Regions from separate parts of the Paenibacillus sp. FSL R5-0713 genome, predicted to be linked through region 2. Evidence: predicted binding sites of a transcription regulator. Region 2 holds the regulator's gene; each other region holds the start of a gene.

Region 1 (5,512 bases), 2.1 Mb from region 2:
TCTGCTCCGTCCGAGTCTGGAATGCTTCAAAATAGGACAGTTGATGAACCTCGGGAATATGTCCGAGTCCGCGGATGACACTGCACAGATCCAGGATATACCGCTCCAGCCCACCACCGAATACCCGACCAAATTCCCGGTTATACCCGTCGGTGAAGCTATGTGTCAGAATACTCACCACGCCCATCTCACGGTCCCTCCTTCCAGGGAATCAGCCGAGGTTCCGGATCGAGAATCGACTCGTAATGTGCAAGATTGCCCCACTCACCGCTGGGATCAATGCGCTTGTAACGCAAATATTTACGGACCCGGTCCTCCAGACTGCCTGCCCAGCCGAGATGTTGAACCTTCAGTTCCGTGCTGACTCCGGGCAATACGGTGCAGGACAAGGGAAGACGGGGAACATGATGATTCTGTTGTGGATAAAAATAAGGATATCCAGGCATATAACGTACAAGTGAAGCGGTATGCCGCTTGTGCAGACACCAGAGATCATCTTCCCGATAATGGGTTCGGCCACCCCACATATCATAGAAACGGAAGGCAAACCAGTCTGCATATTCCTGATTAATCAGCGTGCGTATGGCTTTCTTGGCCTCTGTGCTGTAGAGCTCATCCGCATCAACCGATAGCAACCAGTCGGGACGTGTTCCCGCCGCCGCTTGCCATAAGGTGTTGCGAAGTCGCCATTCCTCGGCGAACAGCGGTTTCTCCAATACCTCCAGGCGGACCACCTTCGGATAAGCTTTGCATAGCTCCGGGGTTCCGTCTGTGCTGGCATCGTCTACAATCACGATCTCATCCACGAACTCACTCAGATCATGCAATACTTCTTCAAGGTATCGGCCGCGTTCATTGCGAACCTGGAGCATGGCGGTCAGCTTGTTGCCTTTGCTTTTGCGAACTCGACGGATGGAGAAGGGCTCTTTGAATGCACTCGTTTCCTCTTGTGATACAGCAGCATCCTGTTCACCCTGACCTTGTTCACCGCCCCAGTGATGCACCTGGCTTCGGATGTTCTGCGCTGGATGTGCATGATTCGGCGGTTGATCGCCTTCTCCCGATGCGTCTGTATGTGTCAGATCCACTGTTACCGTTGGCGTGTAAGTGGTTTCGGTTCGGATATTCCTGTGCACCATAGGCCCATTCAACTGTTGTCTGCGTTTCTTCGGGTCCAGCATCATGGCACCTCCCCAAGCAATTGCTGTACGGCATGATCCAACAATTCCAGCTCGACAATCCGGGCGAGCGCATCTTCATCCTCCAGTGCCGTTTCGAGAAAATGTCTGACTGCCCCGTGTCTGTCGCCTCGCAGGGCCAGCACACTTCCGGATAATTGCTGATAATCCCTGCGACTGGCATCATCCTGAATATCGACTGCATGAACCAGCGCCAGTGCCTCTTCCACGCGACCTGTCTCCTGATAAATGCGGAATTTCCAATGTCTCGCGGTTTCTCCACCAAGTTCTTCTAGGGTGCGCAGCGCGGTTCCATAATCATCGTTCATACGTAGTAATTCCGCACGTACAAGTTGATCTTCTCCTGCCTCCAACCAGCGACATAACTGTTCATAATGATGTCGTTCCTGTTCGTCGGCTGCACTAATTCCGTACACCAGCAAGGCGTCCTCCAACTGTCCGGCCCGGGCATGGATGGCAGACAGGAAGCGATAGTGGGAGATCACACAATCACTTCGACCATTCAGGACCGCTTGGGTGAATGCCTCTTGTAATGATTGGATGGCCCGAGAATCTTCAAGCAAGTACTCATAGGCTGCCAGCAAAAAGGATATGGTCTCATGCGCCCCTGCTTTGGCTCGAAGCTGGCGATAGAAATCAGCACGTACACTGCATTGAAGCAGGGTAACGCTATCCGGAGTGCCTGACAGGATCTGCCGCAGCGCATGCAGGAAGAACAGTTCGTAGTCCCGGAGAGGGACTTCGAGATTATCCTTTTGCACCGTACCCGCTTGTGAAGGATCTTCGCCTCCCAGCCAGATGGCGCGTACGCCTTGGAATAATAGCTTCATATATCGTGTTTCGGAGGATGTACCTACCAGATCAGCGATACCCACCAGTTTGGAAATACTGCTTTCCCACAGGGGAGAAGAGGCTTCGTCTCCGACAGGCTCAGGGAGCAGGACAATACATAGCTCTGGTTCCAGCGAAGCTGCAGCCATGAGCCAGTAGGGATGAGTGACCACTGCCACGGTACGCGGCTCCATCAATAGCTGCTCGGCTTCAGGTAAGGAGATTACAGTGATCACCGCAGGTACATCCTCTGTTTGCGTCAGACTGCTGACATAGTAGACCTCGCCCTCAATCGATAGCAGTGCAGCAATATCGGGATAGGGAAAGGATGACCATCCTCCTTTGCGAGGGAAGAGAACATAACGGACAGGGGGCTGTTCTGCGACAGCTGCACGGGCCTTATCCGAACTGGCTTCGGAGTCTTCACTTGGTAACGGCGCATGTTTTTCCATGAATCGTTCACCTCACCTTGACTGTAATAAGGAGCGTCCTTCACTATGCATGTGCTTCATGCTTCCACTTCATATGTAAAGCCCTCACGGCACTTCGCATGATATGCCTGAGACTAACATATGGGCATTCCGTCCCAAACATGAGTATCTTCCATGAATAGATGAAGTAGGCAAGCCATTATAGAGCTTCCCTAAGCACCAATCCTCTAATTTCGGCGTCATTACACCTTCTCGATATTGTAAAAAAGATATTTGAATTCGCACTACAAAAGGCTGATTTTTATCTTTTGTGTGACCAGGATCACTTTTTTTTGCTCTAAACACGGAGATTGTGATAATTCTCACATGTATAAAATAGGGAATCTGGCACAATACGTTCATCAACGTATTTGGCGGACAGACAGCGAAGGTGCAGCTTCAATGCCAAATACGCATACTGCGAAGTGAACAGAAAGAAGGGGTAACGGTATGGATCCGATTATGTTATCGCGTATCCAATATGCACTTACAACGATTTTCCATTTCTTCTTTGTCCCGCTATCCATCGGTCTTGTGCTGTTGGTTGCAATCATGGAGACGTTGTACGTTGTTAAGGGGAAGGAAATCTACAAAACGATGGCCAAGTTCTGGGGCAAGCTGTTCCTGATTAACTTTGCCGTCGGGGTTGTCACAGGTATTCTGCAAGAATTCCAGTTCGGCATGAACTGGTCCGAGTACTCCCGGTTCGTGGGGGACGTGTTTGGTGCGCCACTGGCGGTTGAAGCGTTACTCGCGTTTTTCATGGAGTCTACATTTATTGGGCTGTGGATATTCGGATGGGATCGTTTGTCCAAAAAAGTGCATCTGGCCTGCATCTGGCTGGTGTTTGTCGGCACATTCCTGTCCGCGCTGTGGATTCTGGCAGCCAATTCATTTATGCAGCATCCCGTCGGGTTTGAGATCAACAACGGCCGAGCCGAGATGAATGATTTCCTGGCACTGATCACGAATGGTCAGCTTCTCGTTGAGTTCCCACATACGATTTTTGGGGCATTGATGACAGGTGCCTTCGTTGTCACCGGGATCAGTGCTTACAAATTGATGAAGAAGCAGGATGTGGAGATCTTCCGCAAATCGTTTAATATTGCGATCATCATTGGACTCGTTTCTTCATTGGGTGTAGCTTTCTCCGGGCATTTCCAGGCGCAATATCTGGTGGAGACACAGCCGATGAAGATGGCAGCCAGTGAAGGCACATGGACGACGACAGAAGATCCGGCACCATGGACGGTAGTTGCTTTTATCGATCCAGACAAACAGGAGAATACCGGTGAGATCAAAATCCCTGGATTGCTCAGTTACCTGTCCTACAGCAAGTTCTCCGGCAGTGTCACAGGCATGAAGGAGCTTCAAGCCGAGTATGAGCAGACGTATGGACCGGGGAATTACATCCCGCCGGTACGAACAACGTTCTGGAGTTTCCGCATTATGATCGCAGCAGGTGGCTTAATGATTTTGTTATCCCTGTATGGTACGTTTCTGGCCATGCGCAAGAAGCTGGAGATTGCAGGAAAGTGGTTCATGCGTCTGATGGTAATTGCTATTTCTCTGCCATTTATCGCTAATACATCTGGTTGGATCATGACCGAGGTTGGCAGGCAGCCGTGGACAGTGTTTGGCTATATGACGACCGAAGCCGGTGTCTCACCGAACGTATCCGCAGGAATGATCCTGTTCTCGACCATTGCTTTTACCGCCGCGTATACGGTTCTTGGAATCGTGATGGTATACCTGTTCGTACGTGAGATCAAGGCAGGGCCATTTGCGGTTGATAAGCCGGAAGATCACGATGAGTCGGCCGATCCGTTCGGCGTGGATGGAGGTTATTCCGTTGTCACTAAGTGAGTTGTGGTTTTTGCTGATTGCCGTATTGTTTGTCGGTTTCTTCTTTTTGGAAGGTTTTGATTTTGGAGTGGGGATGTCTACAGGCATTATTGCCAAATCGGACCGTGAACGCCGGACCCTGATCAACTCGATTGGTCCCTTCTGGGATGGTAACGAAGTATGGCTGATTACAGCAGGGGGTGCCATGTTTGCTGCCTTCCCGCACTGGTATGCCACGATGTTCAGTGGTTTCTACCTGCCGCTTGTGGTCGTATTACTCGCCTTGATTGGTCGCGGGGTTGCCTTCGAATTCCGCAGTAAAATGAAACAGCAGCGTTGGCGCAAAACATGGGATATCATCATTGTGGTATCCAGCGCGCTCCTGCCTTTCCTGTTCGGCGTAGTCTTTGCCACGTTCATGAAGGGTCTGCCCATTGATGGGGAGATGCAGTTGCGCGCAGGATTCTTGGATATCGTTAATCCGTACACTGTAATTGGTGGTTTGAGCGTAACCCTGCTGTGTCTGGTTCATGGATTGCTGTTTGCCTCCCTACGAACAGTCGGGGAACTCAGAGAGCGTGCCTTGAATACAGCGCAAAAATTGATGCTACCGCTGGCTGTACTGCTTGCCGTGTATGCAATATTGACGTATTTCATGACCGATGTGTTCGCCGTTCGCGGCTGGGCACTGTGGATCATGGTTGTACTTGGTGCAGTTTCACTTGCGCTTGCGGCATACTTCATTCGTCAGAAGCGTGAAGGTTGGGCTTTTGGTATGACAGGTGCTGTGATTGCGATTGCCTTTGCTTCGGTATTTATCGGACTGTTCCCAAGAGTGATGGTGAGTTCCTTTGGAGCGGCATATGACCTGACCGTATACAATGCGGCATCTGGTGCGTATTCCTTGAAAGTCATGACCATTGTAGCTTGTACACTGCTGCCATTTGTTCTTGGGTATCAGATCTGGAGTTATTATATCTTCCGCAAACGCCTGAACGAGCAGCACCACCTGGAGTACTGATATGGGACGGGGGCTGCTGAAGCTGCCGGGCATCCGGCCAGTACTCGCGCTGGCATCAGCGCTGGTACTGCTACAGGCGATGACGATCATTATGCAAGCCAAATGGTTGGCACAAGCCATCACGGCATTGTTTGAAGGTTCATCCG
Region 2 (5,512 bases):
CTATTGGTATATACGAATATGTGCACATTGACTCCTGCGAGAATTTCGACAGGTTTATTTGTTATGAATGTAACTTTGAGTACATAACTGAGTATATCACATCGTATATACAATTTCGAAGGCGAAAATATGAATAAATTATTAATTTTAACTATTTAAATCAAAACTGTTCACAGGCAACACAAAGAACCGGTTCAGTCGGATATCCGTCTGCCGGTTCTTTCATTTCTACGATTCTCTAGCTAAGTTACTCTATTTGTTCTAGCTGTTCGGGAGTGTGTAAACCAAGTCTACCTGTTCTCCATTGCTAAAACGATAAAACCGATAGTGGTTATGCGTACCGTCTTTATAATACACTTGCCACACATATATTCCATTCACAACTCCGGGCATGATTCGTTTAATCTCACCGGCTGGAACTTCGGAACTAAAGCGATTGCGTATCTGTGCTTCGGACATGCCATTCTGCAGCAGTTCACTGTGTATAGCGTTAGCACCTGTAGCAGGTTGATTGTTTGCATCGAATTTAACCCAGACCATAACATCCTGGTTATCCTTGTTTTTGCCAAGCAGGGTCCAGTAGATGTTGTCAGAGCCTTCTTTATCACCCCAGATGTACTTACGCAATTCATCATAAGATGTAATGCCCAGTTGCTCCTGTGCTGCCTGTATGGCGAGCGCTTCTTCCTTACGCTGGTCCTGTGTGACATACACGTAATAACGCTGAAGTCCAAACAGAATCAGAACTAGTGCAAGCAGCGAAATCCATATCCACTTCTTTTTTTTCTTCAAAAGCCGAACTTCCTTTCCCTATGATGCTCCGCAATGCAATTAACGAGCAAGCAAACCATCAAATGCCAATTGAGACTCACGCAAAATGCGTTCTTCATCCAGCGTCAGACATTCGCCATGTTTAACCACTTGTTTCCCATCTACCCATACGTGCTCCACATCTTTGGCAGAGGCTGAATAAATCGTATGCGAGATCAGGTCTGTATGTGGGTAGAAGTGTGCCTGTTCAATGTCCAGGGCGATGAAATCAGCCTTCATGCCTACCTGAAGCGCACCGGTATTGTTCAGGAAGATGGATTTAGCACCATATGAAGTTCCGAGTAGTAACGCTTCGCCCGCTGGCACGGCAGTCGGATCACCAGACACACCTTTGTGAATCAATGCAGCCAGTCTCATTTCTTCAAACATATCCAGGTTGTTGTTGCTTGCCGGTCCGTCGGTTCCGAGTGACACGGTAACTCCTGCTTTCAGTAACGCAGGTACCCGCGCAACACCGGAAGCGAGTTTCAGGTTACTTCCCGGGTTATGGGATACAGCCACATCATGGCGGGCCAAAATTTCAATCTCTTCATCATTTAGATGCACCGCATGTGCTACCAGGGATGGACGGGAGAAAAAGCCCAGTTTCTCCAGATGTGCCACAGGACGCAGTCCATAGTCTGTAACGTTCTGCTCCACTTCACGAAGCGTTTCCGACATATGTGTATGCAGAGGAAGGTTAAGATCATTTGCGACTTGTACAAGCTTCTCTATGTAGTCAGGAGGGCATGTATATGGTGCGTGTGGCGAGATTACGGTTGTGATGCGACCATCTGCCTGTCCATTCCACTCACGCGCAAACGCTGCCGACTCCTCCAGCTTCCGCAATTGCTCTTCTTCCGAGCACAGTCCTATTACACCACGTGCCAGTGCTGCTCTAACGCCGGATTGTTCCACAACTTTGGCAACCTGATCCATGTGATCATACATGTCCAGGAAAGCTGTAGTTCCGCCTTTCAACATTTCAAGCACGGATAGCGAAGTTCCCCAATATACGTCTTGAGAAGTCATTTTTGCTTCCATCGGCCACATTTTTTCCTGCAACCATACTTGTAACGCAAGATCGTCCCCGTGTCCTCTGAGCAACGACATCGCTGCATGACCATGCGTATTGATCAGACCCGGCAGGAAGAACAATCCTTTTCCATCCACTTTGGTACAATTTTCGTCTCCATCCGGCAATGTCTCACCAATATGCACAATCTTGTCATTCTCGACAACCATGTATCCATGAACCACGTTCCATGTAGTGCCTTCATTAACGGCAAATTTGCCGTTGTGAATTACCCATCTATTTGTTGTCATCTTCCTCGTCGTCCTTTCCAGTCTCCAAGTAATAGGCCAAACTAAGCAGATCCGTTGTAAAGTCAGCATGGTGAATGCGGATATGTGGCGGTGTTTTTAGAATAGTTGGTGCAAAATTAAGAATCGCTTCGATTCCCGACTCAATAAGTTGATCGGCTACATTTTGAGCTTCCGTATCCGGAACTGTAATAATTCCGATGCGGATGTTATCTGTCTTAACCGCTTCCGTCAATTCATTCATTGGTTTTACCGTCAAACTGTTGATTTGACTACCAATCTTCGGTCCATATGCATCGAATACAGCAACAATCTTCATGTTGTCTTTCAGATATGCGTTGTAGTTGGACAAGGCCTGTCCCAGGTTACCCGCACCTACCAAAGCTACATTAATTTGCTGATCAATTTTGAGAATGTGACGAATTTTCTCGATCAAATAGGATACATCATACCCGATCCCTTTTCGACCAAAATCACCGAAGTAAGCCAGGTCTTTTCGAATTTGGGCCGGATTCAGATCCAGCCTCTGTCCAAGCTCTTGAGAAGAAACAGTAGCCACCTCACGCTGATGCAACTCGTTCAAATAGCGCAAGTATACAGGCAGACGTCGTACCACCGCTTCCGAAATTTTATCCGATTTCATTCTTGCTCCCCCTTACCAATGCCACGATAAAATAATAGATGAAAAGATGAGCATTCTGTATAAACTCAAAGATAGACGTGACATTTTATACAGAATGCTCTTTGTAATTTAGGTTATAAGTTCTTACGTGCAACTGCTTTAATCGGATACGGAAATATCTAATAAAGTTTAACGCCAAACGATAGTGTCATGCAATGATATAACAAACAAAATCAACCATTATTCTTGTTCATTAACAGGTTTTTCTAACCACTCGGTAATCCGTGGAACCATCTGCTCCGTGAGCATATGCTCCATTTTGGGACCAGGTAATGAATATAAAAAGAATTTGCCATAGTACGCTTCGATCACACGTGTATCATAAACAATGACAATACCTCTGTCCTTCGCTGTTCGCACCAATCGGCCAAATCCTTGCTTGAAGCGAATGACCGCTTGCGGCACAGACAGTTTCATGAATGGATTTTTCTTTTGCTCCTGGAGCAATTCACTCTTGGCTTCAACCAACGGATGATTCGGCGGCTGGAAAGGCAGACGCACAATAGCGAGACAGGTCAGTGCTTCTCCCGGGATATCTACACCCTCCCAGAAGCTGCTTGTGCCCAAGAGTACCGTAGCTTTGGCATCCTGGAACCTGCGAGTCAACTTGGAGCGGCTTCCACTGTCCACACCTTGACCCAACAAAGAGATGTCGTTACCAGACAGTGCCTCCTTCAGTGGATCATAGACCTGTCGCAGCATCTTGTATGAAGTAAACAGAACCATCATGCGTCCACGCGTGGCAATTGCGGTCTCTGCGAGTGATTGCACCAGCATATTGACAAAGTGCGCATCACCCACACTGCCTTTCACACTCGGGAAATCACGCGGAATCACTAGAAGTGCCTGATCACGATAATTAAAAGGTGATGGCAGCATCGACGTTAACAGCCGATTATTCTCAGAGGCTTCCTGTAAGCCAAGCTGCTCAATCATGAACTGGAATGACTTATCTACAGAGAGCGTAGCCGATGTAAGCACAACACTTTTCTTTTTATCAAAGAACAAATCCTTCAGTTGTGCACTGACATCGACAGGTACGGCGTACAGTTGAAGAGATTTACTGCGGAACTGACCGCTGGCTTCCATCCAGTACACCGTTTTGGCATCATCCATACGCATGAAGAATCGCAGATTCTCCTTCAATGTGGTCAGATCTTTCAGCAGTCCTGTAATGTCCGTAATCAGACTATCCGATTGATAATCATCCTGATCCTCTTTCACCTCAAGCAGCAATTTGTCCCCTTTGCGAACCAAATCGCCCAGAGTCACATAGATCTGGTTCTCCAGATCCTGCAACTCCTGCCATTTCGCAGGTTTCTGAGATGCCTTCAGGCGCAGGGAAAATTGCCCTGTCTCTCCCGGTGAAGCATCACTTCGTTCAGGCAAAAGACCGAACAGGGCATCGCTCATACGATCCCAAAGCTCCTTCACCTCAACAGCCAGCGGGAACATCTGATCCACCATGGAGCCCCATTGCACCGAATTTTCATGCCCGGATAACTGCGAACGAAGCATAGGCAATTGTCCATTACGACTGTCTTTGAACAGACGGGTCAGGGTATGAACCAACGTGAAGTATTTCATATGCATTCCAAGATGTTTACCCGCTACATCCTCGAGATGATGGGCCTCATCGATCACAAGACTCTCATAGGCTGGCAACAACTGATGTGCTGCTTTGACATCCGTAAACAATTTGGAGTGATTGGTTATTACGATATCAGACAACCCGGCCTCATGTTTGGCGCGATGATAGAAACATTTGCGGAACCATGGGCAGGATCTTCCCAGACAGGACTCGGATTCGCTCTGTACCGTCTCCCAGAAGTCGCCTCCGCGTCCGCTAAGGTTAAGCTCCTCATCATCTCCAGTTTCAGTCTGTGTGAGCCACACGATCATCTGAGCGGCTGTGAAATAATCCTCTTTGGGCGTGGCGAATTCACGTTTATTGATTTTGTGTTCAAATTTGCGCAGGCACAGGTAATGTCCACGTCCTTTGAAGACAGCAGCCTTAAACGGAAACGGAACCACTTGGGTCAACATCGGAATATCTCGCTCTCTCAATTGCTCCTGCAAATTGATCGTATGCGTGCTGACCATGACTTTCTGTTCTTGTTTCACACTTTCGTATATCGCTGGCAGCAGATAACCCAGAGATTTACCGGTACCTGTTCCAGCTTCGATCAAGAGATGTTTCTCTTCATCCAGGGCTTGCCTTACACTGCTGAACATCTGGGTCTGCGCTTCACGCTCTTCGTAATGATCCAGCGTATCCTTCAGGTTCTCCCGAACCTGGTCCATAAACTGTTCGAAGCTTACACCATCGAGGGGGTTACCTTCCCGCTCATCACGTGGTGCACCAATATCGGTCCAATCACTTACATTAAGAGCAAGCTGCCGATAATAGGTATGTCCGTCCAGATCCTGAATCGGCTCTGCTTCCTTCTCACTGCGCATCCCGTCCAAGAACCAACCCAAGTCACTGTCTTCTGGTGCGAACAGGTCACTGAGCCGTTGAATCGTTATGAGCGGTAATTCCTTTAACTCATCCAGACACTTGAGCAGCACATAGGCTGTCGCCAGTGCGTCACTGTCGGCCTGGTGAGGGCGATCATGTTGAAATCCAAATTCAGAAGACACATAACCGAGTTGATAAGAACCCAGTGATGGGAACGTAATCTTCAGAAAATCAAT
Region 3 (5,512 bases), 190 kb from region 2:
GTACGTCCATACCTGTATCTGCAACGGCTGTTCTAGGCAGAGAGTATACGAATTCCGGATCGACAATCGCTACGTCTGGTGTCAGCTCATAGTCGGCCAATGGATATTTGGTATTCCCTTGATTTTTATCTGTGATAACCGCGAACGATGTTACTTCAGAACCTGTACCGGATGTCGTTGGAATCGCTACAAATTTCGCTTTTACGCCGAGACGTGGATATTTGTAGATCCGTTTGCGGATATCCATGAATTTTTGTTTCAGATCGTTAAAGTCCGTGTCCGGATATTCATAGAACAACCACATGGCTTTCGCAGCATCCATCGGTGATCCCCCGCCGAGTGCGATAATGCAGTCTGGCTGGAAGCGGCGCATCATTTCGGTTCCGCGATCTACCGTTGTTGTGGATGGATCTGGCTCCACATCGGAGAATACTTCGATTGCTACCGGCATTTGGCGTTGACGCAGATAATGTTCTACCTTTTCAACATATCCCAGTTTCACCATCATGGCATCCGTAATAATCGCCACACGTGTGATGTCAGGCATTTTGGCAAGATACTGCGTTGCCCCTTTTTCGAAGTAGACTTTGTTCGGCACTTTGAACCATTGCATATTCACGGTACGGCGAGCCACCCTTTTCACATTGATTAAGTTCACAGCGGTTACGTTGGAAGAAGTCGAGTTACGTCCGTATGATCCGCATCCCAGTGTCAATGATGGCATGTTTGTGTTGTAGATATCCCCGATGGCACCGTGTGTGGATGGTGAGTTCACAATAATCCGTCCAGTTTGCAGACGATCTGCGAATTTGCCAATCACTTCTTCATTTGTGGAGTGGATAACCGAGGAGTGACCCATGCCGCCAAAAGCAACCACTTCTGCTGCACGTTCAATGCCCTCTGCTGCCGTTTTAACTTTGTAACAAGCCAGTACCGGGCTTAATTTCTCAGCCGACAATGGGAATTTCGTACCTACTCCTTCAATCTCGGCCACGAGAATTTTGGTGCCTGCTGGAACTTCAATTCCGCACAACTTCGCAATGCTCACCGCAGATTGACCAACAATCGCCGGGTTCACCGCACATTTCTCGGCATTAATCGCACCTGCTGTCAATTTTGCTGCTTCATCTTTGTTAACAAAGTAACAGCCATTCGCGATCATTTTTTTCTTCACTTGATCGAAGATCGGTTCTTCAATGATGACCGCTTGCTCGGAAGCACAGATCATGCCGTTGTCGAAGGACTTGGACAGGATTAAATCCGTTACTGCTTGATTGATATCCGCGCTTTTCTCGATAAAGCAAGGAACGTTACCCGGTCCTACGCCCAGTGCAGGTTTACCACAGCTGTACGCTGCACGTACCATGCCGGATCCGCCTGTTGCCAGAATGAGAGCCACATCATTGTGATTCATCAGTTCGTTCGTACGATCCATGGAAGGATCATCAATCCATTGGATACAATCCGCTGGAGCACCATGCTTCACCGCTGCATCGCGCAGGATTTTGGCAGCTTCGCGGCTACAATTCTGTGCAGATGGGTGGAAACCGAAAATGATCGGGTTACGCGTCTTGATGGAGATCAGTGCTTTAAACATCGTTGTTGATGTTGGATTCGTGACGGGTGTAATCCCCATAATAATACCGACCGGCTCCGCGATCTTCTGGAAGCTCTCATACTCGTTATCTTCAATCACACCTACGGTTTTGTCATACTTGATGCTGTGGTAGACATATTCTGTTGCAAATATATTTTTGGTGATTTTATCCTCATATACTCCGCGGCCTGTTTCTTCTACGGCCATCTTGGCGAGCATCATGTGTTTATCCAGACCCGCAAGCGCCATCGCTTGCACAATCCGGTCAATCTGCATCTGATCCATCTTCATGAATGCAGCGTGTGCTTTATTCGCTTTGTCGATTAACGTTTGAATATACTGACCTGCTGTCGGTTCTTTTGCTGGGGCGACTTCGTTCTTTACAGCCATCTCCCTCATCCTCCTAAAGGTTCGTATTGGTTTGTCTCTCTTCTTTACATTCACATCGTAACATGACCATAAACTTAATTATGTGATTTTTTTCACAAAGTATAACGAATTTAATTTAAGTTTTGTAGTGTCCTTCATCCAACCATTTTCACTTCCTATTTAAAGTATAGGGCTGTAAAAATCATGCTCTCCAAGAAAAGTGAATTTAATCACAATGTTTGAAATTTCGTCATTTTTGCCCCCTTTCCTTCCCCCTCAAACGGTAAGATTAGGTATATACTGAACTTAAAAATTGAACCACCGCAATTTGTACCGTCCTTCCTCCCGGCCGAGATGACCCTGATCAGGACGGCAACGGTTTGCGGCAAACCTCGGAGGCTACTGCAGACTACAGGAGTCCATCCGACGGACACAAAGGGGAGATAGACTTATGTTAGAACTAACAACTGTACTGGAAAAACGCGGCAATACGAACTGTTTCTCGGAAGCGAATTTCAACCATCTGCTGGTTACCATGAAAGATAGAACCTATCCGGAAGGTACACATCTGTACTGGGAAGGAGACGTCTCTGACAAACTTTATTATATGAAACGGGGCCGTGCCCAGATCACCAAATCCACGGATGAAGGCAAGGAACTAATCATGTACATGTATCAGTCCGGTGATATGATTGGTCAGGCTGATCCCTTCTTTGGCTCGAAACACACCTTCTCAGCGGAAGTACTGGAGGATAGTGAGATCGGTGTACTGGAGCATAAGGACCTGGAGATGCTAATCTGCCAGCATTGTGACTTCGCGATCGACTTTATGAAATGGATGGGCATCCACCACCGGTTGACACAGACGAAGTTCCGGGATCTCATGTTATATGGCAAACCAGGTGCGCTTTGCTCCACCCTCATTCGATTGTCGAATTCGTATGGTGAGCCTCATGGAGAGCATGTCATTATTCATAAAAAAATTACCCACACGGACCTGTCCAATATGATTGGAGCTACCCGTGAAAGTGTAAACCGCATGTTAAGCGATCTGCGCAAGAAAGATGCGATCGAATATGACAATGGCATGATCGTCATCAAAGATCTGAAGATGCTGCAAGGGATCTGTCACTGTGAACTTTGCCCGAACGAGATCTGTCGTATTTAATAATTGACTATGCTAATCGAATGTTGCTTATAATTTTAATGAAAAAAGCCCAGTTCTCTTAAATAGAGATTGGGCTTCTTGGTATGCTTAGGATGCATTGGTCAATTCAAGCTTCACCGCATCACGTGGATTCAATTTCATGTCCAAACCATTTTCCATTAGTTCTTTGTCGTTCACCATAATGACCCACCGCTCATTCATTCGGGGTGTGACATTTTCGACCGAAACGACGAATTTGTTATTCTCTGACATTCTTACAATTCCGCTGGACTTCAACACATCGCGAACGGTACACTCTTGAACGTAGACTCCGGCATATTGACGATTGAGGGTTGGCATAATGTTTCCACCGCTCACCTTGAGTAACGTTGTCTGATATGCAACGCCATCCCCCCCACTGTCAGCGGCTTTCACGTAAATGATCACTTCATCTTTGGCATGAAGCTCCATGTCCCAATCTTCCTGTTCAATGTCCTTGCCATTCAATTTGACAGCCCAGCTAAGCGAAGAATCCAGAGAAACTTCACCAACGGATTGTATCCGTTTGCCATCTGCCGTAAAATCAACCAGTCCGCTATTGAGTAATGCCTTTTTGAGTGTCAAACCTTCGCTAAAATCTCGCTTAATGGACTTGGTTGCATCAGGCAAAAACGTACTGCCATCTACAGCCACTGTAATCGTATTCGCTGTTTCTGTCTCTTTGACAATTGGCTGTTCAGAAGGCTGTGTCTCACTACAACCAGCCAAGATCGCCAGTAAGAGCAAACATACACCTATGTAACCGGGGATTTTCTTCATCATGTAGGTAACACCACCCTGCGTAAAATCATTCACCCTGTTGTCCATAACCTCTATTATGGCACAACCTTCAGCAAAAAAAAGTGTCAAAGCCGTTACTTTTAAGGGAGTGCCTCTCCAAATAAGGCTTGTACAAGAAAGAGAGCCTGCACACAGGCTCTCCAATCTGAATCATTTTCTCGATTTCATTGGTTCTGCTGTTACTGGACACTAGCCTGCATGTATGTCCGTCCTCCATCTCCATCTTTCAGATATGGATTAAGTCCGAAGAACTGTTCTTCAGACACATATACACCTGTCAGCAATCGCCCTTCAAGCAAGCCTCCGTCCACCTGCACGCAACATGAAGGTGCATCTACATACTCCTGATATAACGGAATCTGCCCATATGGTTGATGTATCTTGAACACCTTGCCTTGCTCATGCAAAGGCCGTTCCGAGAAATAGGTAGGCACAATATAACGGGCAATGACATCCAGTTCCTGAACGCTATAGAAGGCGTCATCCCCAAGCCAAGGTGCAAACATTCGAATCTTCTCATATTGAGACCAGACAACCGCCTGAATCAGCATTTCTGCGTGAACCAACCGACCTTCTCCGATATCCAGAAGCAACTGCTTTTCGTCGATTGTTTCTTCCATCTGAGACATTGTTAAATCAGGTTGTCTCAGTTCACATCCGATACACTTCCAGCCCCTGGACGTTTGAATCCATTTTTGCAGCACAGCCGGAGCTAATCTCGGGCCTTCGCTGTTCACAGAATGTGTATTCACTTCGGTCAGATCATCTTTAACCGAACGGGAGTATGCTGTGCGCTTAAATAACTCTGCAGCTTTTTTGTATATTAGATGGACCTGAATGGATGCGCTCTCAAGTTCTGCAATATCTTTCTTGCCGTAGCGTACTTCACGGGATAAGCTTTCTTCTCTCATGACAAGTGGGCCTCCTTCGCTCCGGCCGTCTGTGGCCATTTTCTATAGATTATACTACAACTCATGACAACATGTGCAACGCCTAAGAGAAAAACGGCAATCCACGTTATTTTTAAGACAAAAACCCCTGATTTCCACAGAAATCAGGAGTCTATGTCATTCATGCAACGAAAGTGGGTGATGTTGCTTAGACGTTAGTCAACCCACTTCTCAGCCCAGTCTTGAATTTGATTCATGACAGGCTGGAGCGCTCTACCTTTATCCGTCAGTTCATATTCAATACGAACCGGCGTCTCAGGATAGACGTGACGAACCAGAATACCTTCACCCTCCAGATCTTTCATCCGTTCGGATAACATCTTATCACTCATGGATGGAATCAGATTGGAGATATCCTTGAATCGCTTCGAACCACTCATCAACGTTTGAATAATTAAACCATTCCAGCGCTTGCCCAAAAAGGAAAACGCCGTCTCAAAACGCGGACACATCCGCAAGTCTTGACCTTCCACATTAATCACCTCTTTAGAGATCACTCAACTTACATTTTGTTAGTATATTTCATAATAACATATTTAAGCATTAAAGAAAACGTCTGCCCCTAAAAAGTTTAAATTTTAGAAGTATTACTTGTTATATCCCAGTATA

The links. Region 2 encodes Rex, which represses fermentation and respiration genes when NADH is low (regulators of the CRP and FNR family bind a similar motif). Its sites were predicted from a motif close to TTGTGAAATATTTCACAA; they were not measured.
Region 1: MKZ12_RS28200 (cytochrome ubiquinol oxidase subunit I) is a predicted target of Rex. The motif match lies at 2,812-2,829, and genes of this name have one in related genera.
Region 3: adhE (bifunctional acetaldehyde-CoA/alcohol dehydrogenase) is a predicted target of Rex. The motif match lies at 2,068-2,085, and genes of this name have one in related genera.

Annotation. Positions count from the first base shown of each region.
Region 1 is NZ_CP150229.1:6,335,370-6,340,881, reverse strand. Features, by position in the region: gene MKZ12_RS28215 (glycosyltransferase) at 1-187, opposite strand, end outside; gene MKZ12_RS28210 (glycosyltransferase family 2 protein) at 189-1,184, opposite strand; gene MKZ12_RS28205 (hypothetical protein) at 1,181-2,482, opposite strand; gene MKZ12_RS28200 (cytochrome ubiquinol oxidase subunit I) at 2,951-4,366, shown strand; gene cydB (cytochrome d ubiquinol oxidase subunit II) at 4,311-5,366, shown strand; gene cydD (thiol reductant ABC exporter subunit CydD) at 5,368-5,512, shown strand, end outside.
Region 2 is NZ_CP150229.1:4,236,760-4,242,271, forward strand. Features, by position in the region: gene MKZ12_RS18765 (DUF5590 domain-containing protein) at 262-792, opposite strand; gene MKZ12_RS18770 (amidohydrolase) at 832-2,136, opposite strand; gene MKZ12_RS18775 (redox-sensing transcriptional repressor Rex) at 2,123-2,776, opposite strand; gene dinG (ATP-dependent DNA helicase DinG) at 2,996-5,512, opposite strand, start outside.
Region 3 is NZ_CP150229.1:4,424,249-4,429,760, forward strand. Features, by position in the region: gene adhE (bifunctional acetaldehyde-CoA/alcohol dehydrogenase) at 1-1,987, opposite strand, end outside; gene MKZ12_RS19710 (Crp/Fnr family transcriptional regulator) at 2,418-3,134, shown strand; gene MKZ12_RS19715 (hypothetical protein) at 3,222-3,935, opposite strand; gene MKZ12_RS19720 (hypothetical protein) at 4,133-4,864, opposite strand; gene MKZ12_RS19725 (helix-turn-helix domain-containing protein) at 5,059-5,355, opposite strand.